One region of the Hymenobacter arcticus genome, then DNA from elsewhere that is predicted to be linked to it. Evidence: riboswitches for the same ligand, from Rfam matches in the RefSeq annotation. Region 1 holds a riboswitch; each other region holds the start of a gene.
The links. A riboswitch is a leader RNA that binds a small molecule or an ion and turns the genes downstream of it on or off. The one in region 1 is predicted to bind S-adenosylmethionine.

Region 1 (9,912 bases):
TATTGGCGCCCATAATCTCGGCGGCTACCACAAACATCCAGCCCAAGCCCAGGCCGTTGCGCAGGCCCACGAAGTAGGCGGGCAGCGTGGCCGGCAAAAATACCCGCCGCACCAGCGCCAGCCCCGACAGCCGGTACACGCGGCCCACTTCCACCAGTTTGCGGTCCACGTTTTGGATGCCGCTCATCACCCCCAGGTACACCGGAAAAAACACGCCCACCGCAATCAGCACCACCTTCGAGGTTTCGTAAATCCCCATCCAGAGGATGAACAGCGGCACCCAGGCCAGCGACGGAATATTGCGCAGCCCTTGCAGCAGCGGGTCGAGTAGGCGGCGCAGCAGTGGCAGGTAGCCCGTGAGCGCCCCCAGCCCGGTGCCCAGCGCCGTGCCCAGCCCAAAGCCCAGCAGCACCCGCCCCAGCGTGAGCCCCAGGTGCGGCCACAGCTCGCCGGTGCGCGCCAGCTCGGCTATGGTGGCCAGCACTCGCGAGGGCGCGGGCAGCAGGTTGGGCGGTAGCGCGCCGGTGCGGGCCAGCACTTCCCACAGCGCCAGCAGCAGCACGGGCAGCACCGCGCCCAGCGGCCATTGCCAGCGGCGGCCGGGCCGCGGGGCGGTGGCGCGCGCGGGCCGCGCGGCAGCCGGGGCCAGCAAGGGAGTAGTTAAAGTGGAGACGGCGGACATCTTACGAAAGGGTTAGCGAACCGCCACTGGCGAGGCCGCCAGCTTGGCCGCGTACTGTGGGTCAATCAATTCATTCACTGTCTTTTGCACGTCTGCGTTGGCGTCGATGGTGCCGCTCTTTTTGAGCACCGCCCCGGCTGCGGCGATGGTGGCGCGCTGCTGCGGGCCAAACTGCACGTTGCTGAAATCGGTGCGGCCCAACTGCTTGGCAGCCACGGCCGGGCTCAGTTTGGCCTCGGTGGCCAGGGTTTGTTGCAGCTCGGCGGGGTGCTGGCGGGCCCAGGCGCGGGCCTGCTCGTAGGCGGCCAGCACCTCGGTCACCAGTGCCGGGTGCTGCGTGGCAAATTCTTCGCGCACATTGAGCACGCCGTAGCTGTTGAACTCAGGGTTGCGGTAAAAAAGCCGCGCCCCCGACTCCACCTCGGCCTTGGCCATGTGGGGGTCGAGGCCGGCCCAAGCGTCCACGTCGCCGGTGGCCAGGGCGGCGCGGCCGTCGGGGTGCTGTAACGGAATCAGCTCAATATCTTTTTCGCTCAGCCCGGCTTGGTCGAGGGCGCGCAGTAGAAAAATATAGGGGTCGGTGCCCTTGGTAGCGGCCACGCGCTTGCCCTTGAGGTCGGCCACCGACTTGATGGCCGAGTTGCCATTCGTCACCAAGGCCGTCCACTCGGGCTTCGAGTAGATGTAGATGGCTTTCAGCGGGTTGCCATTGGCCCGCCCGATGAGCGCCGCCGCGCCCGCCGTCGAGCCAAAGTCGATGCTTTTGCCATTCAAAAACTCCAGCGCCTTGTTGCTGCCCTGGCTCAGCACCCATTCTACCTTGATATTTTGCTTGGCCAGGTCCTTTTCGAGCCAGCCCTGCTGCTTCAGCACCAGGCTCAATGGGTTGTAGTAGGCATAGTCGAGCCGCACGGTTTCGGGCGCTGCGGCCGCCGTGCCAGGGTTGGTGCTGCCGCCGCAGCTGGCCAGCAGGCCGGCCAGCACCAGCGCCCCGGTCATCCTGGCAAATGGGCGGTATGAGAAGAGGAAGTTGCGCATAAAATAAGACGAGCGTTCGCTTTAAGGGGAAGATTACTACGTGGGGGCACCGCACCCCCTACGCCGCCAGTGTGGCCGTATAAAAAAGCTCTAATGCCTGCGTTATCTTACTGGTTTCCAGCAAAAAGCCATCGTGCCCGAAGCCCGAATCCAACTCGTTGTACACCGCGCCCGGAATGCCTTCGGCAATGGCGTGCTGCTCGCTGAGCGGAAACAGCACGTCGGAGGTGATGCCTAGCACCAGCGTGCGCGCCCGAATGCCGGCCAGCGCCGCCGCCACCCCGCCCCGGCCCCGACCTAGGTTGTGCGAATCCATGGCGCGGGTGAGCACCACGTAGCTGTAGGCGTCGAAGCGGGCCACCAGCTTGTTGCCCTGGTAGCGCTGGTAGCTGCTGGCCCGAAAGTCGCGCAGGCGCTCGGGGTCGGGGTCGGTTTGGGTGTTGCCGTAGGCCTCGTAGCCGCGGTAGCTGAGCAGGGCTACGGCGCGGGCCGCCGCCAGGCCGGCATCGCCGCCGCCAGGCCGGTTTTCGTGGTAAGTAGCGTCGGCCTCAATGGCCAGCCGCTGCGCCTCGTTAAAGGCAATGCCCCAGGCCGAGTGCCGGGCGCTGGTAGCAATAACTACCAGGTGGCCAATGACTTCGGGCTGGCTCGTGGCCCACTCCAGCGCCTGCTGGCCGCCTAGCGAGCCACCAATGAGTGTATGAATGTGGGCCAGACCTAACTCCTGCCGCAGCGCCTCGTGGGCCGCTATAAAGTCGCGGATAGTTACCAAGGGAAACTCCTGAAAGCGGCCCTGCCCGGTGGCCGGGTCGGCATCGAGCGGGCAGGTGCTGCCGTAGCACGAGCCCAACACGTTGGCGCACACGATAAACCAGTCGGCCGGGTCAAAAAAGCAGCCTTTCCCAAACAGCCCCGGCCACCAGTCCAGCACGTCGGCGTTGGCCGTGAGGGCGTGGCACACCCACACCACATTATCGCGGGTGGCGTTGAGCTGGCCCCAGGTGCGGTAGGCTACGCGGGCACCGGCCAGCGCGTCGCCGCTTTCCAGCGGAAAGGGATTAGGAAGGTGAAAAAACTGACTGTCCATGCTAAGCGAAAAGAACCTGCCTCTAAAACGCAAGCTTTCGCCAACCAAGTAGCGATGGTGCGCTACCCGGTTGGCGAAAGTCTACGCGTGCGTTACGAGCTGAAAACCTTATACTTCCAGCGGCTGGGCGTGCTGCGCGGCCGGCTCCGGAATGCTCTCGTTGCTACTGCCTTGTGGCGTGGCGGCGGTAGCCGCCACCAGCGCCTGCTCCAGGTCGGCGGTGATGTCGTCGATGTGCTCGATGCCTACCGACAGGCGCAGCAGCGTGGGCGTCACGCCCGCCACTAGCTGCTCCTGCTCGCTCATTTGCTGGTGCGTGGTGGCCGAGGGCTGAATGATAAGCGTTTTGGCATCGCCTACGTTAGCCAAGTGGCTGATTAGCTTGAGGTTATCAATAAGGGCCACGGCCGTTTCCTTGGTGCCGTGCAGCGTGAACGAGAGCACGCCACCGAAGCCGCGCTTCAGGTATTTGGCGGCGTTTTCGTGGTGCGGGCTGCTGGCGAGGCCCGGGTAGTTTACCTGGGCCACCTCGGGGCGCTGCTCCAGCCACTGGGCCACCTTGAGGGTGTTTTCCACGGTGCGGTCTACGCGCAGGCTCAGCGTTTCGAGGCCTTGCAAGAGCAAGAATGAGTTGAACGGGCTGATGGCGGGGCCAAAATCGCGCAGGCCTTCCACGCGGGCCCGAATGGCGAAAGCAATGTTGCCAAACGGCCCGTTTTTGCCAAACACGTCGTTGAAAACCAGGCCGTGGTAGCCCTCGCTGGGCTCGGTGAACTGCGGGTATTTGCCGTTGCCGAAGTCGTAGGTGCCGCCATCCACAATGATGCCGCCCACGCTGGTGCCGTGGCCGCCAATCCACTTGGTAGCCGAGGCCACCACAATGCTCGCGCCGTGCTTGAGGGGCTGAAACAGGTAGCCGCCCGCGCCGAAGGTATTGTCCACCACCAGTGGAATGTCGTGCTTTTTGGCCACGGCCGCAATGCGCTCAAAATCAGGCACGCTGAAGCTCGGGTTGCCGATAGTTTCGACGTACAGCGCCTTGGTATTCTCGTCAATCAGCGCCTCAAAGCCTTCGGCCGAGTCGCCCTCCACGAAGCGCGCCTCAATACCCAGGCGCTTGAAAGCCACCTTAAACTGGTTGTAGGTGCCACCGTAGAGGTACGAGCTAGCCACCAGGTTGTCGCCCTGCTGGAGAATATTATTGAGCGCAATAAACTGCGCCGCCTGCCCCGAGCCCACGGCCACGGCCGCTACCCCGCCTTCGAGTGCCGCCAAGCGCTGCTCAAACACGTCGGTAGTCGGGTTCATCAAGCGGGTGTAGATGTTGCCAAACTCCTTCAGGGCAAATAAGTTAGCGCCGTGCTCCGCGCTCTTAAACACGTAGCTGGTGGTTTGGTGAATGGGCACCGCGCGCGAGCCGGTGGTGGGGTCGGGCACTTGGCCGGCGTGAAGTTGCAGCGTTTCGAAGTGCAGGTTGGGAGTAGCCATGACGGTGGGGAATTAAAAGCGGTTTGAATTGAAAATCAAGAATATACAATGAGGTGGCTACGCCAGCTGCGGAGCCGGCAGCTGTTCCAGGGCCCGAATGAGGTCGGCCGGGTCGGCGCGGTGCTTGAAATTGGCCTCCACCCAGCGCCAGCCAATCACGCCGTCGGTGTTGATGACGAACGTGGCCGTGAGCGGCAGCTCATCGTCGGCCGTGCCGTTAAAAGCCGTCAGGTCGATGCCCACGCTCCGCAGCGTGTCGGCCACCTCGGCACCCACGCCGTAGGCCAGGCCATACTGCCGGGCTACCACGTTGCCCACGTCGCTGAGCACTGGGAAGGCCAGCTTTTTCTCGCTGGCCGTGAGGCTGCTAAGCGCGGGTACCTGGGGCGACACGGCCACCAGCGTGGCTCCGCGCAGGGCCAGCTCGGGCAGGGCCTGCTGGTAGGCGCGCAGCTGCACGTTGCAGTAGGGGCACCAGTTGCCGCGGTAAAAAGCGAGCACTACCGGCCCCTGCGCCAGTAGCGCGGCCAAGCTCTGGGGCTGGCCGTCGGCAGCGGGCAAGATGAAGTCGGGGGCCAGCTGGCCGGCCGATAGCACGTGCTGGGTGAGCCCGGCGGCGGTTACTGTGGCAATGCCGCCGTCAATGATTTGCGAAGCAGCCGGGGGCAGGGCCGTGGCTACGTGCTGGGCCGTGGCGGCCAGCTCGTGCTGAAAAGCGGTAGTAGGAGCGGGGGGAGACTGGATGAAAGCAGACATGCGACAAAGCGGAATAGCGACGATAAAAAAGTTTGTGACAAACTCCGTGCTGTTGGCTGTTTCGCTTTTCGGTAAAACTCCGTAAAAGAATTTTATATTATAAGTATTTGTTAATCAGCAATTTGCATTTAAGCAACCGCATCGATTAATCAATGCCGGGGCTGAGCCAGCCGGCACAAATACTACCCACGAAAAGAGGAGAAAACAGCGCCGAAAGCGTTATCCTTGGCAACAACAGCACATTCGCATTCGCTGGGCGCAAAGGGCCGGGCTAGCTAAAGCGGCTGATAGAAAATACCCGGAGCCGCCTGCAAGCGCAGTAGTGGGCTGGGAAGCGAGGAAGAGGGGTGCGTGTGCCATGGTACTCGGTTTATAGCCCCCCAGGCTGCACAAGCAGCTGCCGGGGTAGGAATTGGCACCTTTCAGCGAGTGAAGGTTGCCAGCGGGTCACGGAGCCTAATCTCTCGCCGCTTCTGTATAAAACTTACTAAAACGATTCCGCCTGCTGCAGAAAAGTACCGGATTGGTAACGGCAAAGATAATCAGCGCCGCGAACTATGCAAGGACAATTGAAAAAATGTGCGGTAAGCTTCAGCTTGCCGGGATACTACCGCAAGGACGTGGGTAATAACATGCTCATTACCGTATGCTTACAACGGCAAGCTGAAGCTCACCGCACACCCAACTGGTAAGCTAAGGTTTATCCTACAAAAATAAAAAGGCCACCCCAATGCTGGAGTGGCTTTTCTCACCTTTTTTCTGCAAAAAGTACCTAGATACTAGGTAGGGTTAACTCCTGGCCTACTTCAATTAGGTCAGGGTTACTGCCGATGATGGCCTTATTGGCCTCGTATATCTGGTGCCACTTGGCGGCGTCGCCGTAGTGTTGCTTGGCAATATGGGAGAGCGAGTCGCCGCTTACCACGGTATAGGCGGTGCCGGCAGCGGCGTCAGCGGGTTTGTTGTTACCGAAGAAATCGGTGCCAGCAGCGGGCTGGGTGGCATCAACCGGCTTTTTATCACCTTCGTTATTCAAGAAATCGAGCAAGCCCATGTGACAAGTGCGGTTAGGGTGTGAAAGAATAGCTGCCGCAGCGGGGCTGGGTGGCGTGTGGCTTTTTACGGCGGTGGTGCGGGATGGTTACCAGATATAACTAAAAAAAAAGCGGTGCGTAAGCAGAGCCGAAGTCAGTTACGGCTTTTCTTTCACCCTCACTCTTTTCCCCATGAATTTTTCACCTGTATCCTTCCGCTCCTATTTCGCTTCCATGCTGAGCGTGTTGGCTTTTCTGTTCGTTGTGTCGTCGTGCGGCAGCGATAAAGGCAAGGTAGAAGGCGTTAATATGCTATACGGCACCAGCAGCAAGACCTGGGTGACCGACAAGCAAACCGATGCCACCGGCGACAAAGTGAAGCAGAGCGATGCCGATGAAAATATGGAAATCAGCTTTACGTCGGGTGGCACCTATGCTGGCTCGCAGAGCGGCAAGTACGTGTTTGACCAGGCTGGCAAAACCATCACCATGACGCCCGAAGGCAGCACTAGCAGCAACACTTTTAACGTAGAAACGCTGACCGACAACAAACTGACTTTGGTAGGTACCAGCGGTGCCAAGCTGATGCTGAAAAGCAAGTAAGCCACGATTTTAGAAGGGCCTATGCCCGCTCAAAGGCCTCACTTCGGTAACGGAGTGGGGCCTTTTTTGGTAATAGTGGTCCGGCATATGCCGTCGGCTTATTTTGAAGTTTAGGGGGTGCTGCCGAGAAGAGGCAGCGCTGCTAATTTAAGTATTTGCGCTCATGCACGCTGGTTGTAAAAGGTTGATTATAGGATTTTTAGCTGCGTTAATTTCTGTCGGTGCGCGGGCGCAGGCTCCGGCGGCAGTGCCCATGCGCGCCCTGCGCAGCGTGGCCCCTGCCGATACCAGCTTTGCTGAGCTGGATTTTTTGCGGGCTGAAATTGGGAGCGCACGGGTCGTGTTTTTGGGCGAGCCCACGCACGGCGAGGGCAATGTGCTGGCGGCCAAGGCCCGGCTGCTGGCCTTTTTGCAGCAGCGCATGGGCTTCACCACGCTGGGTATGGAAAGTGGCTTCTTCGACTTGTACAAGGCCCAGCGGGCAATTAGCGTAGGCAAGTCGGTGCCTAAGAACTTGCAAAGCAGCGTATTTCCCATCTGGACGAGCACGCGGGAATTTCAGGCGGTGCTGCCGCTGGTGGGGCCCGACGGGTTGCGCATTATGGGGTTTGACTCGCAGCTGACCGGCGACTATAGCGACGATTTAATCGACGACCTGGAGGACTTTCTGGAGGAAGGCAAAGGTGCTAAGGACATCAATTTTGAACTGCTGGGCGAGGCAACCAGCTATATGCAAGAGCATTTTGCGCTGCCGCCCACCCAGCCGCTGGCAGCCTTCGAGGCCGAGCTGGACAAGGCCGAGCCACTGCTGCGCCAGGCAACCGCCGCGCCCGCTGCCGCGCGACGCACCGAGGCGGTGTTTTGGCAGCAGTGCCTGCGCAGCCTGCGGGCATTGGCCCACGACTACGCCACCCACAACCTCACCGACAAAACGGCGACCAGCTTTGTGGCCGCTGACAGCAACCCTCGTGATGCCCAAATGGCGGACAACCTGCTGTGGTACCTGCGACAGCACCCCACCGAGAAAGTGGTGTGCTGGGGCGCGCTGCCGCACTTCGCTAACCACGTAGAGGTGCTGGGCACCGACGAGCTGCGGGCCTACCGTCCCATGGGCCGCGCCGTGAAAGCGGCGTTGGGGCCTAACCAAGTGTACATACTAGGCACCCTGGCGGGTGGCGGCACCCACGGCCCGGCCAACACCGCTGGCCAGCCCGTGCCCACCCCCGCGCCCGGCACCCTGGAGGCTAGCCTGCTGGCCCTCGATGCGCCCTATGCCTTCGTGAGCCTCAGGTACGACGCGCCCGGCCGCCAGCTCACTACCTATGCATTGGATTATCAGCCGCTGGCCGGCCCGTGGAGCGAGGTAGTGGATGGCTTCCTGTTTTTGCGCAGTGTAGAGCCGCCGCACCTGGCGGCTGCCGATAGCACCGCCGCCGTAGCCGCGCTGGCCAAGGGCGATACCGCTGCCACGGCGGGGCTAGCCGGGCAGCGGCTGGGCTCGCTCAACCCGGCACCGGGCCGGGGCATGGCTACCATGCGCCGCCCGGTGGCGGTGGCCGATGTATCGGGGTTGCGCACGGTGCGCGGCGTAGTGCTCGACCAGCGCCGCCGACAGCCGGTGCCCTACGCTTCGGTGCAGCTAGCTGGGCAGGGGCAGGGCACGGTGGCCGATGCGCAGGGGCGCTTTTCGCTGGCCTTGCCGGGGCCTACTGAGTTGCAGGTCAGTAGCTTGGGCTATGAAGTCGCCACGGTGCAGTCGCCCCGCGGCAGTGAGGAGCTGACCGTATTGCTCGCCCCCGCCAGCTACGCCCTTTATGAGGTGCAAGTGGCCAGCACCCGGCCCCTTAATGCAGCCGAGATTCTGCAACGCATAGTCAAGCATATTCCCCAAAACTATGAGCAGCAGGACTATGCTGCTGAGGTCTACACTTACCGGCGCCTTAGCAATTTCGATACTCTGCGGTCTGAAGTCGAAACGGTGGGCCGCCTGCGGGTGCCGGCCGGCTACCGGCATTTCACCAAGGGGTTTATGGGGCAGGAGGATGGGGTGACCTTTCTACCCGAGCAGCGGCACGTGCTTACGGAGCGCGGGGGGGTAGTATCCTGGCTCAGCGTGCCCGCCCTGTACACCGGCACGCAGGGGTCGGCTCTTAGCGCGGCCGACCCAGTGCGAACTTCGCCGCTCTTTGGCCGGCGCGCCGGCCGGCGCTTCGTGCTGAAGCTCGACAGCGTGCGGCGGCAGGGGGCTGATACGCTGTACGTGCTCAGCTTCGCGGCTCGCCACGGCGACCACCGCAGCACCGGCACCTACCTGATGAGCGGCTACCAGGGCCAGCTACTAGTGCGCGCCCGCGACTACGCCGTGCTGCGCTACGAGGCGCTGTGGCAAGCCGACACAGTGGCGACCAATGCCACTACCCGCAAAAATCAGGGCCGTTCAAACGCATTGGCGCATATTTATCCGCATCTATTCACGGCCGACCGCACCACGCACGTGGTTGATTATGCCAAGGCGGCCAACGGGCGCTACTACGTGCGCCGCAGCCTAGGCCAGACCCTAAATGCCGGCCGCACGCTCGGTCGTGGGGCCTTTTATAGCCAAAGCTTTACGGAGCACTACTTCCGGCTGCTGCCCGAGGCGGGAGCGGCCCCCGGGCCTGCTCCGAAGGGGAGCGCGAAAGCTCCCGCTGTGCGACCTATTGTGCCCTACCGGCCCGAGTTTTGGGCGGACTACCAGCGGCCGGGTGGGCCGTTGGTAGGGCCGGCTAGCCAACCGTAATACATTATCAATAAAAGAGATAGCCTGGGTAAATGCTTTGGCTGAAGGGGTAAGATTATCCCGGGATTCTCAAACAGTTTCAGGCTGCCAGCGCTTTCCGGGGGCGGGGGCTTCCTAGAGGGTGGTCAGGGCCACTTCTTCCGTGGTGGGGTAGTCCCCGTTTTCCAGAAAATAGCAGTAGCGCCGCAGGTCGGTTTCGGCGGTGCCGTTCAGGTAATCGACGTAGAGCTGGGTGCGGCTGCCGTTGGTTTTTTGAAAAGCTGGGGTGCTTAAGCGCCTGACAATCTCGGGCTTGCCGCGCCACCACTCGCGGCACAGCGCTACTGTCCAGTGGTCGTTGCCGTCGCAGGAATAGCTATCCAGCACTTCGACAGCCGCCGCATCGAGCACGCATAGAAACTCGGCAAAGTTTTGGGGCTGCTCGAAAACGTATTCGCAGTAGTCC
Region 2 (9,912 bases), on a different contig from region 1:
ACCCGATGCCGGATTACACCACGGCCACGTTCAGCAACATCAGCAACGGCTACTACTGGTACGGCGAAGGCACCAAAAACGTCTCCAACCCCGACCCGGCCCTGATTGGCTTCCTCGAAACCCAGACCATCGACGCCACGAACTACCGCAACCTGCACTATCAGGTGCGGCTGGCCCAGGGCCTGGCCGGCCAGTGGGAAGCGGACGACTACGTGAAATTCTACTACCGCGTGGGAACTGGCAGCTGGGTGCTATTCGGCGCTTTCTACGGCAACGGCAGCAGCAGAGACCTGCAGCGCGATACTGACCTCGACGGCCTGGCCGACGGCACTGTGCTGACCAATACCCTTACCAACATCGACTTCACGCTGCCCCCTGCCCTGGGCGGCATCATCGACTTCCGCACCGTGCACAGCAGCAATGGGGCGGAAGAAATGGCCATGGACCTGATTCAGGTAACGGGCACGCAGGTATTTTCCCCAACCGTGACGACGGCCGCGGCCAGTAGCATCACGCCCACCAGCGCGGTGCTGGGTGGCAACGTGACCGACGGCGGCGGCGATGCCGTGACGGAGCGCGGCGTGGTGTACGTAGCCGGTACTGGCACGCCCACCACCAGCAATACCAAGGATGCCAACGGGTCGGGCACGGGCTCGTTTTCGAGAACGGTGTCGGGCCTGACGGCCAGCACCCAGTACACGGTGCGGGCCTACGCCATCAACTCGGTGGGCACGAGTTACGGGGCCAATGTGACCTTCACGACGCTCACCACGGTCACGTCCATCGTGCCGGCAGCCGCCAACCCCACCAACGCCAGCAGCGTGACGTACACCGTGACGTTTGCGGCTAGCGTGACGGGGCTTACTACCGCCAACTTTACTACGGTACCCAGCGCCGGCATTACCGGCAGCAGCGTAACGAGCGTGAGCGGCTCGGGCACTACCTACACCGTGACCGTGAGCACGGGCAGCGGCAGCGGCACCCTCGGGCTGACGCTGGCCAACGATACGAACCTCACCCCCGGCATTTTCAACAAGCCCTTCACCGGCACGCCGCTCTACACCATCGACAAAACGGCCCCGACGGTGACCATCAGCTCTTCGACGGGGGCTAGCGGCAGCACCAGCAGCGCCGCTACGTTTGCCTACACCGTAACCTTCTCGGAAAGCGTAACCGGCTTTGTAGCTGGTGATGTGACCGTAAGTAATGGTACCATCTCGGGCTTCTCGGGCTCGGGCACCACCTATACGTTCAACGTGACGCCCGCCGCCAATGGCGCCGTAACCGTGAATGTGCCCGCCAACGTGGCCCAGGATGCAGCCAGCAACGGCAACACCGCCGCTAGCCAGTACAGCATCGCCTATGCGCAGCTCGTGACAGCGGCGCCGGTCATCACCTCGCCAGCCAACAACACCTTAACCAACCAGGACGTGACCATCAGCGGCACGGCCCCAGCCAACAGCGCGGTCACCGTGTACGTGAGCCAGAACGGCACCGCCTTTCAGGAAATCGATACCTACACCGCCACGGCGGGCGGCACCTTCACTGCTACGGCCTTGTCCTTACCCAGCTCCACGTACCAGACCTACGCCATAGCCCAAAGCCCGGGCGCGGACGTGAGCGCCAACTCGAACCGGGTCAACTTCATCGTGGACCAGACGCGCCCGACGGTGGCTATCAGCTCCACAGCCGGCGCCAGCGGCGGCAATACGACCACCTCGCCCATTCCTTTCACGGTGACTTTCTCGGAGCCTGTAACCGGCTTTGTGGCCGGCGACGTAACGGTGAGCAACAACGCCTCGGTTGGCACCGTCAGCGGTTCGGGCACGACGTACACCTTTAACGTAACGCCCACAACGGCGGGCCTGGTAACGGTGAATGTACCCGCCAACGTGGCCCAGGACGCCGCCAGCAACGGCAACACGGCTGCTAGCCCATACAGCATCACGTACAGCCAGTTGGTGACGGCGGCCCCGGTGGTGTTAACTCCGGCCAACGGCTTTGTGAACACCAACCGCCCAACCTACAGCGGTACGGCGGTAGCTGGCAGCACCATCACGGTGTTTGTAAATAATAGCGTCATCGGCACTGCTACGGCTGATGGCACCGGCAACTGGACCTTCGCCCAGCCCGCCCCCCTGGTTAACGCTGCCTATACGGTATACGCCACGGCCCAAACCAGCGGCAGCGCCGCGAGCGCCAAGTCAAATACCAACACCTTCGTCGTTGACACGATAAGCCCCACCGTAACCATCTCCTCGTCGACAGCGCCCAGCGGCAGCACCAGCAGCTCCTCACCGCTGGCCTACACCGTGACCTTCTCGGAAGGCGTGACGGGCTTCGTAGCCGGCGACGTAACCGTGACCAACGGCGCTATCTCGAGCTTCACGGCTGCCAGCAGCTCCAGCTATACCTTCACCGTGACGCCCGCCGCCAACGGCGTGGTGACCGTGAACGTGCCCGTGAATGTGGCTCAGGATGCCGCCGGCAACGGTAATAACGCCGCTAGCCCGTACAGCATCACGTACAGCCAGCTGGTGACGGCCGCGCCGGTAATAACGAGCCCAACCGACAACCAACTGTTCAACACCACCACCCCTACTTATCAGGGCACGGCAGTGGCTAACTCCACGATAACCGTATTTGTGGATGGCACGGCCATCGGCACTACTACGGCAGTGGGTGGCAACTTCTCGCTCACGCAGCCCACGGCCCTTGCGCAGGGCAGCCACACGGTACGAGCCACGGCCCAGGCCAGCGGCGCGGCCGTGAGCGCCGCCTCTACTACCGTTAATTTCACCATCGACTCGGTGAGCCCGACGGTAGTGCTGGGCAGCACGGCTACGAGCCCGACCGCCACCTTGCCCATTCCGGTGCGGGTGACGTTCTCGGAGAGCGTAACGGGCTTCGGGGCCAATGGCGTAACGGTTACCAACGGCACGCTCACCGGCTTCAGCGGCAGCGGTAGTCTCTACACCTTCAACGTAACGCCCCTCGCGCCAGGCACGGTAACGGTAAACATCGCCGCCAACGTAACCCAGGATGCGGCCGGCAACGGCAACACCGCCGCTACTACGTTCAGCATCACCTACACCCCGGCCGTAACGGCCACTACCTGGACCGGCGCGGTTTCGAGCGACTGGTTTACGGCCGGCAACTGGACGGCGGGCGTACCCACTGCTATGGTGGATGCGACCATTCCGGCCGCTGCTCCCCGCTACCCGCTTATTTCGGCCGGCACGGCCAACACAAAAAACCTGAGCATCAATAGCGGCGCCTCCAATTCACAAACTGGTGGCACACTGATTGTTAATGGTGATTTGACCAACAACGGTACCTTCAGCGCCAGCGGCGGCACCGTGAGCCTGGGAGCTACAGCCCGCCCCAACGGCCCGAACATCTTGGGCAGCAGCAGCAGCCGCTTCTGGAACCTGACCGTGCAAACCAATGGGGTGCTGCTGAGCACTTCGGCTGGTGCTTCGGTACAGCGCGTGCTGACCCTGGTGGGCAACCTGACCACCAACGGTAACGCCTTCACCCTGCTCTCGGGCAGCACCGGCGATGCTCTGGTCGTGAACAATGGCGGCGTAGTAGCCGGCACGGCTACCGTGCAGCGTTACATTGACCCCAGCGTGAACCCTGGCCTGGGTGCCCGCCACTACTCGGCCCCGGTGAGCAACACCACCGTGGCCGACCTGACCACGGGCGGCTTTACGCCGGTGCTGAACCCCGCCTTCAACACGGCCGATAAGCCGGCGCAGGTGCGGCCCTTCCCCATGGTGTTTGGCTACGACCAGAGCCGCCTGACCCTGGTAAATACCCTGCCTACTTTCGATAAGGGCTTCTTCTCGCCCAGCGCCCTCAGCGACCCGCTGCTGGTGGGCCGGGGCTACGTGGTTAATCTCGCCAGCACCGAGCTGGTGGATTTCGTTGGCACCCTCAACAACGGCGACGTGACGACGACCATGGCCAGCAACCGCGCCACCTATGCCAACGACGGCGGCTGGCAGCTGGTGGGCAACCCCTACCCGGCCCCGCTCGACTACGGCACGGTGCTCGCGGCTGACCGCGCCGGCCTCGATGGCTCGTTCTACGTGTACAGCAGCACCAGCCAGTACCAGGGCCGGTACCGCGCGTACGTCCGCGGCGTGGGTGACAACCCCGTGGTGCCATCGGGCCAGGGCTTCTTTGTTCGGGTAAGCAGTGGCCAGCTCACCGGCTCGCTCACCCTGCACAATACCAACCGCCTCGTTACCCCTGATGCCACTACCTTCCAGCGCACCGCCGCCGAAACCCGGCCCCTGGTGCAGCTTACGCTGCAAGGTGCCGGCAACACTGCCGACGATGCCTACGTGTACTTCGAAAACGGGGCCACCAATGGCCTCGACGCGCAGTACGACGCCGTAAAGCTGCCCAACACCACGGGCCTGAACCTTTCGACCAGCATCACGGGCCAGCAACTGGCCATTGATGGCCGCGCCGAGCTAGGCAAAGCCCAGCAGGTAGTGCCCCTGGCCGTGGGCGTGCCCACCGTGGGCACCTACACGTTCACTACGGCGCAGCTGCTGAACCTGGCCAATGTGCCGGTGTACCTGCGCGACTTGCAGCTCGGCACCATTACCGACCTGCGCCTCACGCCCAGCTACCAGTTCACGGTGACCAATGCCGCGGCGCTCATCACCGGCCGCTTCGAGCTGGTGTTCTCGCCGCAGCAAGCCCTGGCTACGGTGCCCGCCGCCTTGGCCCAGCAGGTAGCCCTCTACCCCAACCCGGCCCAGAAGGCCGCGTTCGTAGAGCTGCCTTCCAGCCTCGGCCGCCAGGCCGTAACGGCTACGCTAGTTGATGCCCTCGGCCGCCAGGTACGCACCGTGCAGCTGCCCGCCCAAGGCTCGGTGGCCCACCCGCTCGACCTGAGCGAGCTGGCTACCGGCGTCTACGCCCTGCGCCTAAGCACCAGCGCCGGCGTGGTTGTGAAGAAACTGGTGGTAGAATAAACCTTCCCTCCGGGCGGCCGGCTGTAGCTGGCCGTCCGCGAGGATTTCCCTTTTCATGACTGCATTTCAATACCATCGCATGACTCGTTATTTTCTGGCTTTTGCCTTCATTTTCAGCGCTTTGCTAAGCCAGGCGCAAGCCCCCGGCTCGGGCACTCCCACCCCGGAGGACCCCGCTCCCGACCCCACCGCCGTGCCCCTCGATGGCGGCGCCACGCTGCTGCTGGCCAGTGGCGTGGCCTACGGCCTCAAGCGCCTGCGCCAGCGGCGCACGAGCTAACCCCGGCTGATACAGGTTATCCGCTCATACTGAGCGCTTAATTAGGAACGGTGCCCCATTTCCTGGCCGGGAAGTGGGGCACCGTTTTTAGTGGCCCGCGCCAGCGGTGCATCCGGGCTGCGCAGTTGCGCCTTTCCCCCGGTTGTGGCCCGGCTGGCTACCTTTACACCCTGGTTTTTTACCACCCGCAACTCGTTTTCCTCGCTTATGTCCAACGCCTTTTTCCGAGTTCCCACCCCCATCAACGAGCCCGTTAAGGGCTACGCGCCCGGCTCCAAGGAGCGCGCCGAATTAAAAAAAGCTCTTGCTGACCTCAACGGCCAGCAGGTGGATATTGCCATGACCATTGGCGGCCAAGCGGTGCGCACCGGCCGCACGCTGCCCATTGCCCCGCCCCACGACCACCAGCGCGTGCTGGGTCACTTTCACGAGGGCGATGCCAGCCACGTAACCCAAGCCATCGACGCGGCGCTGGCCGCCCGCACCGCCTGGGCCGAGCTGCCCTGGCAGGAGCGCGGCGCTATTTTCCTGAAAGCCGCCGAGCTGCTAGCCGGCCCCTACCGCGCCCGTCTCAACGCGGCCACCATGCTGGGCCAGAGCAAGAACGCGTTCCAGGCCGAGATTGATGCCGCTTGCGAACTTATTGACTTCCTGCGCTTTAACGTGCATTTCATGCAGGAAATCTACCGCCAGCAGCCCGAGTCATCGCTCGGCATGTGGAACCGCCTGGAGCACCGCCCGCTCGAAGGCTTCGTGTTTGCGCTCACGCCCTTCAACTTCACTTCCATCGCCGCTAACCTGCCCGTGGCCGCCGCCCTCATGGGCAACGTGACGGTGTGGAAGCCCGCCTACCCCCAAATCTATTCGGCCCAGGTGCTGATGGAGTTGTTCCAGGAAGCCGGCGTGCCGGCCGGCGTTATCAACCTCATTTTTGTGGATGGCCCGGTGGCCGGCGACATCATCTTCAAGCACCGCGACTTTGCGGGCATTCACTTCACGGGCTCGACCAAGGTATTCCAGACTATTTGGGGTGAAATCGGGCAGAATATTCACCGCTACAAGTCGTACCCGCGCATTGTGGGCGAAACCGGCGGCAAGGACTTCATTATCGCCCACCCCTCGGCCCACGCCAAGGCCGTGGCCACCGGCATCTCACGCGGCGCGTTTGAGTACCAGGGCCAGAAGTGCTCGGCCGCCTCGCGCGTGTACCTACCCTCCAACCTGGCCGACGAGATTCTGGGTTACGTGAAGCAGGACGTGGAGTCGATGAAAATGGGTGATGTCGAGGACTTTACCAACTTCATCAACGCCGTTATCACCGAAGCTAGCTTCGACAAGCTCGCCAAGTACATCGACGAGGCCCAAGCCAGCCCCGACGCCGAAATCGTGGTGGGCGGCCACTACGACAAGTCGAAAGGCTACTTCGTGCAGCCCACCGTCATCCTAGCCAAAGACCCTAAGTACGTAACCATGTGCGACGAGCTATTCGGCCCCGTCGTGACCGTGTATGTGTATGATGCCGAGCAGTTTGAGGCTACCCTGGACATCGTGGACAGCACCTCGCCCTACGCCCTCACCGGCGCTATTTTTTCGCAGGACCGCTACGCCATCGACCTGGCTACCAAGAAGCTCGTGAACGCGGCCGGCAACTTCTACATCAACGACAAACCTACCGGCGCGGTAGTGGGCCAGCAGCCCTTCGGCGGGGCCCGCGCCTCGGGCACCAACGACAAGGCCGGCTCGCTGCTCAACTTGCAACGCTGGGTGTCGCCCCGCGCCATTAAGGAGACGTTTAACCCGCCCACGGAGTACCCATACCCCTTCATGGGCGCTGAGCCCCAGGAAGATTTGAACCTGGATAAGGGTCTGTAGCACAAGCCAACGCCTTGACTGGAAAAACAAAACCCTAACCCCCGGCTTATACCGGGGTCAAGACCAACGGGCGGCTTCTCTGACGAGAGGCCGCCCGTTGATTTTCAGGCACTTGCTAGTTTATTTGGAATTTCGAAAATTCCTACTCTACCTTTGTGCCATCAATTCCTCTTGCCAGAAGGATTGTTTTTATACAGAGGCGCGGAGAGACAGGCTCGACGAAACGCCGGCAACCCCCAGCTACTTGCTGGAACGGTGCCAAGTCCTGACCATATAAAAACAAGTTGCCGTGTGCTGCTCTAACAACCTCCGCCTTACGACCACCTCGCTTGCTGCCTTACAGCATGGGTGTTGTTGTATATGCGGCGCTGGCCGAATGCGCGCCGGCGTGATGCGGAGCTGTTAACGCCGCGTAGCGCGGCCGCCGGTCGCCCATTTCTCCGTTCGGGTACTGCCATTTCCTGCCAGGGTTAGCCGCGCGCTGCCTGTCCGCACTGGTTTGTCGCGCCGGGCCATTTTCTTCTTGGTGTTTTCGTGCCCGAAGCACCGCTCCTTTTCTCAGTATGGATGCTACCCTTGAAGCGCAGGTCGATGACTTACGCGGCTACCTACCCGACCATTCGGTGCCCGAAACCCTGGCCTTGCTAGCCGACCATTTTCCCGGCCGGGCATCGTTTTCTACCTCCTTCGGGCTTGAAGACCAGCTGATTACCCACTTCATTTTTGAGCATGAGCTACCTATTCGGGTGTTTACGCTCGACACGGGCCGCAATTTTCAGGAAACGTATTCGACCTGGAACAAGACGCTGCTGCGCTACGGCCAGCCCATCGAAGTGTATGCGCCGCAGGCGGCCAGCCTCGAAGCCCTGGTGACCCAAAAAGGCCCCAACAGCTTCTACGAGAGCCTCGATAACCGCAAGGAATGCTGCCACATCCGCAAGGTAGAGCCGCTGGCACGGGCCCTGGCCGGTCAGCAGGTGTGGGTAACGGGCATCCGCGCCGAGCAATCGCAGAACCGCCAGCACATGCACCGCGCCGAGTGGGATGCCGGCCACCGCCTCATCAAAGTGCACCCGCTCTTCGACTGGACCTGGGCGCAGTGCCTGGACTATGCCCAGGCCCACGGTATTCCGGTTAACCCGCTGCATCAGAAGGGCTTTGTGAGCATCGGCTGCGCGCCCTGCACCCGCGCCATTGCGCCGGGCGAGGACTTCCGGGCCGGCCGCTGGTGGTGGGAAAACGCCGACGCCAAGGAGTGCGGCCTGCATAACACCGCCGAGCACCAGGGCCTCGACCCGGTGGTGGAGCGAATGCCGGGCTAGCACTTAACTCCTTTATTATCAATTTTTTGTTATTGCGAGCGCAACGCAGTGGAACGCGGCAATCTTTCCTTCACGCTAGGGTTAGTAATCAAATACCGCGAACGACCAAGGAAAGATTGCCGCGCTCCACTGCGTTGCGCTCGCAGTGACAAACGATAAAATACTATTAGACAATGGATTACCTAGATAAATTAGAAGCCGAAGCTATTCACATTCTCCGCGAGGTGGCGGGCCAGTTTGAGCGGCCGGCGCTGCTGTTTTCGGGCGGCAAAGACTCGATTGCCCTCACGCGGCTGGCCGAAAAAGCGTTTCGGCCCGGTAAGTTTCCGTTTCCGCTCGTGCATATCGACACGGGCCACAACTTCCAGGAAATCATTAATTTCCGCGATGAGCTGGCCGCCTCGCTGGGCGAGAAGCTGATTGTGCGCAAGGTGGAGGACACCATTCGGGCGCGCGGCCTGCACGAGCCGGGTGGCAAATACCCGAGCCGCAACCCCTTGCAAACCTATACGTTGCTAGATGTAATTGAGGAGTTTGAGTTCGACGCCTGCATTGGGGGGGCGCGGCGCGACGAGGAGAAAGCCCGCGCTAAGGAGCGCATCTTTTCGGTGCGCGACGACTTTGGCCAGTGGGACCCCAAGCGCCAGCGCCCCGAGCTATGGAACATCTACAACGGCCGCATTCAGAAGGGTGAAAACGTGCGCGTATTCCCCATTTCCAACTGGACGGAGCTGGACGTGTGGAACTACATCCAGCGCGAAAACATCAAGCTGCCCGAGATTTATTTCTCGCACGAGCGCCAGTGCGTGGTGCTGCCCAGCGGCCAATTATTGGGCTTCAGCGAGCACCTCAACCTCGATGACACCGACGAGATAGTGAGCCGCCGCGTGCGCTTCCGCACCGTGGGCGACTCGACCTGCACCGCCGCCGTGGAAAGCGACGCCGCCTCCATCGACGACATTATCCAGGACCTGCTGCTGGCCAAGGTGAGCGAGCGCGGTGCCACCCGCCTCGACGACAACCTCTCCGAAACGGGCATGGAAGACCGCAAGCGCAACGGGTATTTCTAGAAAAAAGAACGTCATGCAGACCGCAGGGAAGCATCTCGCGTGGGGTACTAACAAACTCGTTAGCTACGCTGACTTTCGGTTCAACGACGCGAGCGAGATGCTTCCCTGCGGTCTGCATGACGGCCTAACGATACATAATTAGCAATTAATCAAATGGATATCCTACGATTTATCACCTGCGGCAACGTCGACGACGGCAAGAGCACGCTCATCGGCCGCCTGCTGTACGACAGCGACTCGGTGTCGCTCGATGTGCTGGCTACGCTTGAAAAGAAGCGTACCGCTACCAATAGCACCGACGTAGACCTAGCCCTGCTCACCGACGGGCTCAAGGCCGAGCGCGAGCAGGGCATTACTATCGATGTGGCGCACAA
Region 3 (9,912 bases), on a different contig from region 1:
GGTCGAGCAGGTGCGGCCCCAAGTCGTAGAGCAGCCCCGAGCCGGGGCGGCCATCTTCTTTGAAAATCTTGGTATGCAGGATGGGCCGGAAGCGGTCGAACCGAAAGTGCACCTCGATGAGGCGGCCCAGCTGTCCGCTTTCTATCACCCGGCGCACGGCCGCAAAGTCGGTGTCCCAGCGGCGGTTTTGGTAGGCCAGCAGGTGGCGGCCTTGCTGGCGGGCCAGGGCCGTGAGCTCGTGCCACTGGGCCACGGAGGTAGCCACGGGCTTTTCCACCAGCACGTGCTTGCCGGCCAGCAAAGCCTGGCGGGTGAGGTCGTAGTGGGTGTCGTTGGGGGTATTCACCACCACCAGCTCCAGGGTGGGGTCGGCGAGCAGGGCCTCGATGCTGGACTGGCTGCTGATGTGCGGGTAGTCGGCGGCCATGCGCTGCTGGTGGCGCTCCACCACCGAGCGCAGCTCGAAGCCGGGGTGCTGGGCCAGAAACGGCGCGTGGAAAAGCTTGCCCGACATGCCATAGGCCAGCAGGCCAGTGGCAATGGGTGCATCGGAGGGAGAAGGGGTCATGCCCAAATATAGCCGGCGGGTTAGCATCGCCCTCCTCGGTTACCCCACCCCCTAACCCCACGCCGCTTGATGCGCGGAATCCTCCGGGAGAGGGGGAACTAGCTCTAATTATAAAATTCTATCTTACAGATACTTATCTCTAAAACTAGTTCCCCTCTCCCGGAGGATTCCGCGCATCAAGCAGCGTGGGCTAGGGGTGGGGTGCCCCGCGGAGGGCGATGCTACCGCGCCGCAGCCCGCAGCGGCGCGGCCAGCCGCACCACGCACACGCCGGGCGCGTGCAGCCACGCCGAGCGCGCCAGCTGGCCCAGCCCAATGCTGCCGGTGAGGTAGTTGCCCCGCGTGCCGGACCGAAACTCCTCGTGCACGGCCGTGAAATCGCTCACGTCGGGCGCGCCGTTTTCTTCCTCAAACGTCACGAGCACGTCCACCTCGGCCGCGTCGGGGGTGAGGGCGAGGTGGGCATTCTGCTGAATTTTCTTGTAGCCGTAGCGGTAGCCGTAGGTGAGCGCCGAGAGGTCGCTGAGCACGGCCGAGGCCGTGGGGAACGCCCCCGCGCCGCGCCCCAAAAAGAACTGCCGGTCGGCAAAACCGCTTTGGGTGATGATGCCGTTAAACTCGTCGTGCACCTGCGCCAGCTCGTGGCCGGGGCGCACCAGCGTGGGCAGCACCGCTGCCGCCAGCCCGCCGCCCGGCAGCCGCCGCGCCTCGGCTACCAGCTTGAGCACCAGGCCTTGCTCGCGGGCGTAGGCCGTGGCCAGCGCACTGATGCCGGTGATGCCCACCGTCAGCAATTCGGTGGGGGCCACCACCAGGCCAAAGGCGTGGGCCAGCAGCAGCACCAGCTTGTTGCGGGCGTCGAGGCCCTCCACGTCGAGGGCCGGGTTGCTTTCGGCAAAGCCCAGTTCCTGGGCCTTGGCCAGGGCGGCGGCGTAGGGCTGGCCGTCGCGGTGCATGGCCGTGAGAATGTAGTTGGTCGAGCCATTCACGATGCCCTCCACCGATTCCAGCAGGTCGGTGTCGTAGTATTCTTCCAGGTTGCGGATAACGGGCAGGCTGGCGCAGGCCGCCGACTCGTAGAGCAACGGTGTACCCGTAGTGCGCTGAATTTCAATAAGTTCGGGCAAATGCTCGGCCAGCATCTTTTTGTTGGCCGTTACCACGGCTTTGCCGCGCAGCAGGGCCTCTTTCACAATGAGATACGCCTCGTCGGCGTCGTCAATCAGCTCCACAATCACGGTGAGGCTGGGGTCGTCGAGCAGGTCGTTTTTGTCGAACGTGAACAACTCGGCGGGCAGCGAGCGGGCTTTGTCGCGGTTTTTCACGGCGATGCGGCCAATGCGGGCACGCAGGCCGGGCGTGCGCTCCAGCACGGCGTGCAGGCCCTGGCCCACCACGCCAAAGCCAAAAAGACCAATGTTGAGGTCGGTACGAGTCATGAAAAAGGAATTGGGATAAACGCTGAAACGCGCGCCGCCTCCCCTGCCCTCTCTCAAAAAAATTCTCGCCGCAAAGGCCTAAAAAAAGCCCTTCCGACCAGTCAGAAGAGCTACGCGGCCGCTGGGGCGGCGCTGGCTACTCATAACTTATCTGCTTTCGAAAGTTGGCCAAAGCCGCGTTTCGAAACAGGAATTAGCACCTTCGCACTGCTGCTGGTTGCTAAGGCATCACAGGGCCTGTCCCTCCGCCTTTCTTGATAAGGGCCCCGGTGACGGAGCGTGCCGCAAAGGTAGAGCGCGCACCCCGCGCCCGCACCATTGGCGCGAAACCAGCGCCCGAAATCAGCCGCTCATTTAACGCGGATTTTACCCTTGTGAAAGGCGAAACTTTGCGTTGTATTCACTAGCATATAACGAGTTGCTGGCACTGCGCCATTCCCTTATTTCCGGAAACTTTACAAGCAAGTGATTCGCAGCGATAAGCAAAAACAGTGCTTAGCAGTCAGGCGTCTACCACCGCCACCGCCGGGCTAAGAAGCTTATTTAGAAATAATAAAAACATCAAAAACTCCTTTCGACGCGTAGGATTTGAGACGTCTGAAACGTGGGCCGTGGCCCGCGCTCACGATTTCCTTTTCCTCCTACTTTATCGACCCATGAGTTTACACTTCATCCAGGAGCCGCTCGAAAAAACGGCCCCCGCCGTGGTGCCTACGCAGGCCGTGACGCTAAACGTTAACGGCGAGGACCGCACCATCCAGATTGCCCCTTGGACCAGCCTGCTCGATGCCCTGCGCGAGTACATGGACCTCACCGGCACCAAGAAAGGCTGCGACCACGGCCAGTGCGGCGCCTGCACCATCCTCGTTGATGGCAAGCGCATTAACTCGTGCCTGGCCCTCGCTACGGTGTACCAGGGCAAGAAAATCCAGACCATCGAAGGCCTGGGTTCGGAGGATAACCTATCGCCGCTGCAACAGGCATTTGTGGACCACGACGCCTTCCAGTGCGGCTACTGCACGCCGGGCCAGATTTGCTCGGCGCAGGGTCTCATCAACGAGGGCCGCGCCAAGACCGAAGCCGAGGTGCGCGAGCACATGAGCGGCAACCTCTGCCGTTGCGGCGCCTACACCAACATTCTGTCGGCCGTGATGGAAGTGCTGCACGATGGCCAAGTAGTGGTAGACAACGGCACGCTGGTGACCATCCCGATGCAGCCCACTAAATCCAGCTCCGTTAGCTAAATTATTCGCTATGAACAGTTTCACCCTCACTCAAGCCACGGCCGCCGACGAGGCCGTGCGCGACCTCACCAGCCACGACGGCGCGGCCTACCTAGGCGGCGGCACCAACCTTGTGGACCTGATGAAGTACAACCTGGAGCGCCCCAGCCACCTCACCAGCCTGGGTCTGCTGCCGCTAACTGACATCACCAGCCTGCCCGACGGCGGCCTGCGCCTGGGCGCACTGGCCACCAATGCCGACACCGCCTGGCACCCCGAGGTGGAGAAGCGCTACCCGCTGCTGAGCCAGACCATACTAGCCGGGGCCACGCCGCAGTTGCGCAACGTGGCCACCAACGGCGGCAACCTCAACCAGCGCACCCGCTGCTACTACTTCTACGACTTGGCCGCGTCTTGCAACAAGCGGGAGCCTGGCACTGGCTGCTCAGCCCTCACCGGCCCCAACCGCGTGTGCGGCGTGCTGGGCACCAGCGACAGCTGCATTGCCACCCAGCCTTCGGATATGTGCGTGGCCCTGGCCGCCCTCGAAGCCACCGTGCGCGTGCAGGGGCCCGATGGCGAGCGCACCATCAAGTTTGACGATTACCACCGCCTGCCGGGCGACCAACCCGAGAAGGACAACACGCTGAAACCGGGCGAGTTGGTAGTGTCCATCGACCTGCCCGAGGAGGGCTACGCCGACCACTTCACCTACCTCAAGCTACGCGACCGCAGCAGCTACGCCTTTGCGCTGGTGAGCGTGGCGGTGGGCTTGAAGATGAACGGCAACACCATCGAGAAGGCCCGCTTCGCCCTAGGCGGCGTGGCCCACAAACCCTGGCGCGACCAGGCTGCCGAGCAGATGTTGGAAGGCCAAACGGCCTCGCCCGATTTGTTCCGCCAGGTGGCCGCCAAGGTGTTTGCCGAGGCCAAAGGCTACGGCGAGGGCTCGCTGCACAACTCGTTTAAAATTGAGTTGGGCAAGCGCGCCATCGTGCGGGCGCTCAAGCAAGCTACCGAGATGCAGTACGAGGTGAGTGCCAACGCTTTTTTGAATTCTAATCCGTAAGTTATTATGAGTCAGACTATCGCAACCCCACCCACCGTGCGCTTGGACAGCGACGTAGTGGGCCGGCCCATCAGCCGCCCCGACGGGCCGGCCAAGGTGAGCGGCGCGGCTAAGTACGCCGCCGAGTACGACGTAAACGGCCCGCTGTGGTACGGCTACGTGGTGAGCAGCCCCATTACCAAGGGCAAAATCACCAAAATCCACGCCGACGAGGTGCTGGCTTTGCCGGGCGTGCAGCGGGTTTTTTCGCACGAAAACGTGCCCTCACTGGCCTGGTTTGACCGCAGCTACAAGGACGACGTGGCCCCCGGCGGCTCGCCCTTCCGCCCGCTGCACGAGCCCGAAATCATGTTCAGCCAGCAGCCGGTGGCGCTGGTAGTGGCCGACACGTTTGAGCTGGCCCGCTACGCCGCTTCGGTGCTGCGCATCGAGTACGATGTGGAGGAGTTCAACACCGACTTGACGGTCGCGGCCCCCAAGTCGTTTGACGCGCCGAAGGGCAAAACGGGCTTTTTGCCTCCCCCCAAGCCCAAGGGCGACATGGAGAAAGCCTACGCCGACGCCCCGCACAAGATTGCGGCCGAGTACACGCACGAGGCCCAGCACCACAACCCGATGGAAATGTTCGGGACCACCATCGAGTGGCTGGGTGATGGCAAGAAGATGAAAATCTACGATAAGACGCAGGGCGCGCCCAACGTGCAGCAGTACATCACTAAGATTTTTGGGCTGAGCAAGGAAGAAGCGCGGATTATCTCAAAATTCACCGGCGGCGGCTTCGGCGCGGGCCTGCGGCCGCAGTACCAGGTATTTCTGGCCGTGCTGGCGGCGCTGGAGCTCAAGCATTCCATCCGGGTGGTGATGAACCGCTCGCAGATGTTCAGCATGGGCCACCGGGCGCACACCATCCAGAACGTTCGCCTGGCGGCCGACGACAAGGGCCAGCTACAAGCGATGGAGCACACCGCGCTGGCCGAAACCTCGCAGTTTGAGGACGCCACAGAAACGGTAGTCAACTGGTCGGGCATTCTGTATGATGCGCCTAACACCAAGTTCGACTACCAGCTGGCCCGCATCGACGTAAACACGCCAGCCGACATGCGCGCCCCTGGCGCCGCTACCGGCAGCTTTGCCATCGAGAGCGCCATTGATGAGCTGTCGTACGAAGCTGGGGTTGACCCGCTCGATTTCCGCCTGCTCAACTATACGTACAGCGACCCTACCGAGAAAAAGCCCTTCAGCAGCAAGCGCCTCGACGATTGCTACCACGAAGGGGCCGCCCGCTTCGGCTGGGACCAGCGCAACCCCGAGCCCCGCTCGATGCGCGACGGCAACCTGCTGGTAGGTTGGGGCGTGGCTGCCGGCTGCTGGGATGCGTCGATGCAGAAAGCGGAGGCCAAAGCCGTACTCCTGGCCAACGGCCACCTCACCGTGAGCAGCGCCACCAACGACCAGGGCGCGGGTACCTACGTGATAATGACCCAGATGGCCGCCCAAACCCTCGGGCTGCCGATGGCGCAGGTCACCTTCGAGCTCGGCGACACCGAAATGCCCGTGGCCCCCCTTCAGGGCGGCTCCTGGACCGCCAACTCGGTAGGCGCGGCCGTGCAGAATGCCTGCCAGGAAGTGGGCAAAAAGCTACTCAAGCTAGCCCAGAAAATGGCCGACTCGCCCCTCAAGGGCGTGGACTTCGAGGACGCGCAGTTTGCCGACGGCCACATTCGCGCCAACGAGGACATCACCCGCACCGTGGCCATTGCCGACATCTTGGCGGCGAGCGGCGAGGCCAAAGTAGAGGCGATGGGCAAGGCCGGCCCCAACCCCGCCAACATGCTCAAGTACTCGATGCACTCGCACAACGCGGTGTTCGTGGAGGTGAAGGTGGACGAGGACCTGGGTACCGTGCACGTCACGCGCGTGGTGGATGCCGTGGCCGCCGGCCGCATCATGAACCCCAAAACGGCCCGTAGCCAAGTGCTGGGCGGCGTAGTGTGGGGCATCAGCATGGCCCTCATGGAGGAGGCCTACCTCAACAATGACCTGGGCCGCTACATCAACCACAACTACGCCGAGTACCATATCCCGGTAAACTCCGACATCCACAAAATCGACGTGATTTTTGTGGAGGAAGAAGACGACATCGCCAGCCCCATCGGCGTCAAAGGCGTCGGTGAAATCGGGATGCTCGGCGTTGCCGCTGCCATCACCAACGCCGTGTACCACGCCACCGGCAAACGCGTCCGCGAATTACCGCTGACGATTGATAAGCTGCTGTAAGTTTCGGTTAGATTGAATGCAAAAGCGCCCCGTAGCCGATTGGCTGCGGGGCGCTTTTTGATTTAGTGAAACCTATATTTTTTCTCTCTCATAATAAAAGCTTCTTTACCACCTTCTACAATATCTGCGATGTGCTGTCGGATACCCATAGATTTTAAGACGTCTGTTTGAGAAGGCAGTTTTTCGAATGAGTTTTCGATAGCACCGTTTACATAATCAAACTTAAATATACTAGTCGAATCATCTTCGTTTTGCCCCTTTTGGTTCGCGACAATTACGTTTTCGGCATCCGCATTCACAACGATATTCGCGTTGTGTGTTACAATAATTATTTGCCTATCAAGCTTTTTATTGCGTAAATAATTTACCAAATCTGTTGTTATAGACCTATTATCTAGGTTATCTTCTGGCTGGTCTATCAAAATGGGAGCCTTAGACTTACTCAAGCCTATTATAAGCATTAGAATTACAAAGCTAGCTTTTCCAGTAGACATCTCTCCTAGCTGGTCGTTTTTATAATTAATTTTCCAATAATCAAAAAAGTAATCATCTAGAACAGTTTTCACTGCATTAGACATATTTGTTTTATTAGTAAGCTTATAGCTTTTAGCTACAATAGCTTCAAATAAACCTCTAACTTCTCGCATTATAAAATCGAAGTCAACCTCGTCTGTCACCTTATTCGTATCTGACAGAATTTTATACTCATTGTATGATGCACTTCTGCCATCACTTACATTAATTATTTCTCTACGTAACTTTGCAAAATTGAACCGAGATTTTCCCTCTATTTTGAGACCATCCTTTTCCAACTCGACTGTCCTACCTTTAAGGTCGTCTACAATTTCGGTGTACTCTTTATGATTAACTTCATAGATGCGAAACATTTCGGCTTTAGCATCTTCGAGCACTTTCTTTTTATGCTCTATTCTCTTGCCTAGATTATCAATATCAAGCAATGCCTTTTTATCGTTAGCTATTGATTCGTTAAGTTCATCAATAGCTTTCTTAATTAATTCATCTTGCAAGTAGGGCTGAATGAGAGAATCTAATTTAACTTTCTCATCGCTAATCTTAACAGCTACCTCATTAAGTATACTACCTTCCTTGAAAGAACGCTTACCATCTTCGTTGGTATCCATTTCCAAAGATAAGGACAATTCGTTTGATAGCTGAAACAGCGCATCCAGCAAAGAATATTGCTGCTGGTAGTAACTCTTAATATCATCAGAGCATATAGCACCTAGCAGTAAGTCTTTTTTCTGTTTTAATACTGTGGAAGCCGAAAGTAACTCAGAAGTAAAAGACTTAATATTAGTTAAATCTTGCTTAAGATTTTGAGCATTTACGGAATTTAGCTCTATTTTATCCTGAAGCAATTTGTATTCGGCTACTTGCGCTGGTGTAAGGCCTGAACCTGCGTTCAGTTCTTCAACTTTTTTTGTATTAGAGTCGATGTTTTTCTCTAAAACAGCTTTGTTTGACTTAACTTTAAATTCATTTTCTAGGTCTTCGATATCTTTTTTTGTATCAAAAAACAAGTCAATTTGCGCGTTTCGCAATTTATCATTTTGAATGACATTATTAATGAACCCCTGATACGATTCTCTAGAAGAACTATCCTCAGTTATTAAATCTCGAACAAGTTTGTTAAGCGGTTTACCCTTTTTATTCAGCTCAGGCTCCGCAAGCCTTACCAAATAATTTTGAGGAATATACTTCATTTCAGGAAGAATGGAATTAACCTTCTCGCCACGGCTTAGAAGCTGTGTAAATCCTCCTTCAGTTGTCACTTCAAAATCTACATTCTTTTCAAGCTTATCAAAATCATATTTATAAGATTCATCATCATTTTTCAGAACAGATAAATCAGCAGACAACGCTTTTGCAATTGCATACAATAAAATTGACTTTCCTGATGATTTTCCACCAATAATAACGTTAAGATTAGGGCTAAGAAAAATAGGTTGAGTAGAAAATACGTTGCTAGGTGAAATGAATCTTACCTTTTCAATTATAAGCTTTTCTTCTTTAAAATCAGGCTTATCCTTCTGGCATTTCACACGGCTTTCTGGCTCAAAGCAAATTTGCCGCAATCCCTCAAAAGTTAGGTCTGCTTTTACCCAAGTGAATTTTTCGAACAACTCCTCTTCCTTGTGTGCATCGCAACCCACCAAACAAGCTTTCAGCGAGCCCCGTTCTTTAATTAACAGCTCTACTTCCCGCTTATACACCGATTCATTATACCCATTTGCACCTTCTGATTTTCTACCAAGAAAATATTTTACATCTTTCGGGGTGGCAGAAAATACTGCGTCAGATATATAATATATAGACTGGCGAATACCATCTAAGCTTCCTCCTTCATTTTCAAATAAATCGTAATGCTTCTGAAATCCAGAAGCACCGTCTTTATTAGAGTTACTAACCACTAACAGAGTATTATCCGCGAACCTTTTATTATTTAGCAACTGCTTCAAAGGCTCTATACTTATCAGGTAATTATCAATACCTTTTTTATAAAAAGCATTTTCATCACCAACAGATTTAGTTAGTTCCTTGCCATACATCATAATACCTTGCCTATTCATCTGATAACCTTCCTGATTTTTGATATTAGAAAAGAAATCATGGTCTAATGATTGCACATAATCAGGATTAAATAGACAATGAATATTAATTAATTTAGCGCTATCCGTAGCAGGCAGCATTCTAAGCTCAACGTTTGGAAAAAGAAAAATTTCTTCTACAAAATCAACCTCCCATTGCTCGAATAATTTATCACCATTATTATTTATTTTATTTGCAATATTTTTTTGATAATCAATAGCATCCAGATACCTTTCAATAGAAAAATAATCAGTGATACCTATTGCACTTATCTTTTTAGCAACAGCCTTTTTGAAAAAACATAAAAAAAACTCATCCATAGAGGAGGATAAGAATTGGTCATTTTTGTTTGTCCCTTTTGTATGAACATGGAAATTCCACTTTCTCCACTGTGAGCCTGCTTTCATGTCAATTTTGCGTAGTTAGATTAGGAAAAAAATGGCGCAATATATTTACCACTGTAAGAAGAAACACAGCATACAAACCACAGTTACGCTGTATACTGACCATGCAGGCACAAAAACGCCCCGAAACTACGGAGTTCTGGGGCGTTTCGCTTTTTGCTAGCAAGGTGTTTTTCAGCATTCGCCCCGAAATATAGGCGGCCGCTTAGGCTGCCACCGTAATTTTGTGGCCGTGGCAACGGGCTTCTAAGCGAAGGTCCGTTGCACGGGCGGGATAACACGCAGCCCAGTGGCCGGCTGTCCGGATGCGGGGGCTGGCCCG

Region 2: another riboswitch for S-adenosylmethionine. It lies ahead of ACYVGC_RS03520 (phosphoadenosine phosphosulfate reductase family protein); the one in region 1 lies ahead of ACYVGC_RS05935 (peroxiredoxin-like family protein).
Region 3: another riboswitch for S-adenosylmethionine. It lies ahead of ACYVGC_RS19810 (homoserine dehydrogenase); the one in region 1 lies ahead of ACYVGC_RS05935 (peroxiredoxin-like family protein).

The regions. Positions count from the first base shown of each region.
Region 1 is NZ_BAAGXF010000002.1:549,757-559,668, forward strand. Features, by position in the region: gene ACYVGC_RS05915 (ABC transporter permease) at 1-682, opposite strand, end outside; gene ACYVGC_RS05920 (aliphatic sulfonate ABC transporter substrate-binding protein) at 695-1,720, opposite strand; gene ACYVGC_RS05925 (homoserine O-acetyltransferase family protein) at 1,779-2,807, opposite strand; gene ACYVGC_RS05930 (O-acetylhomoserine aminocarboxypropyltransferase/cysteine synthase family protein) at 2,916-4,295, opposite strand; gene ACYVGC_RS05935 (peroxiredoxin-like family protein) at 4,353-5,051, opposite strand; SAM riboswitch class I at 5,419-5,535, opposite strand; gene ACYVGC_RS05940 (LysM peptidoglycan-binding domain-containing protein) at 5,824-6,105, opposite strand; gene ACYVGC_RS05945 (hypothetical protein) at 6,278-6,688, shown strand; gene ACYVGC_RS05950 (erythromycin esterase family protein) at 6,942-9,467, shown strand; gene ACYVGC_RS05955 (hypothetical protein) at 9,582-9,912, opposite strand, start outside.
Region 2 is NZ_BAAGXF010000001.1:806,632-816,543, forward strand. Features, by position in the region: gene ACYVGC_RS03505 (T9SS type A sorting domain-containing protein) at 1-4,994, shown strand, start outside; gene ACYVGC_RS03510 (PID-CTERM protein-sorting domain-containing protein) at 5,074-5,274, shown strand; gene pruA (L-glutamate gamma-semialdehyde dehydrogenase) at 5,482-7,146, shown strand; SAM riboswitch class I at 7,333-7,426, shown strand; gene ACYVGC_RS03520 (phosphoadenosine phosphosulfate reductase family protein) at 7,710-8,468, shown strand; gene cysD (sulfate adenylyltransferase subunit CysD) at 8,642-9,538, shown strand; gene ACYVGC_RS03530 (sulfate adenylyltransferase subunit 1) at 9,692-9,912, shown strand, end outside.
Region 3 is NZ_BAAGXF010000014.1:128,183-138,094, forward strand. Features, by position in the region: gene ACYVGC_RS19805 (Gfo/Idh/MocA family oxidoreductase) at 1-568, opposite strand, end outside; gene ACYVGC_RS19810 (homoserine dehydrogenase) at 790-2,007, opposite strand; SAM riboswitch class I at 2,152-2,271, opposite strand; gene ACYVGC_RS19815 ((2Fe-2S)-binding protein) at 2,664-3,251, shown strand; gene ACYVGC_RS19820 (FAD binding domain-containing protein) at 3,262-4,299, shown strand; gene ACYVGC_RS19825 (xanthine dehydrogenase family protein molybdopterin-binding subunit) at 4,306-6,576, shown strand; gene ACYVGC_RS19830 (TrlF family AAA-like ATPase) at 6,639-9,593, opposite strand.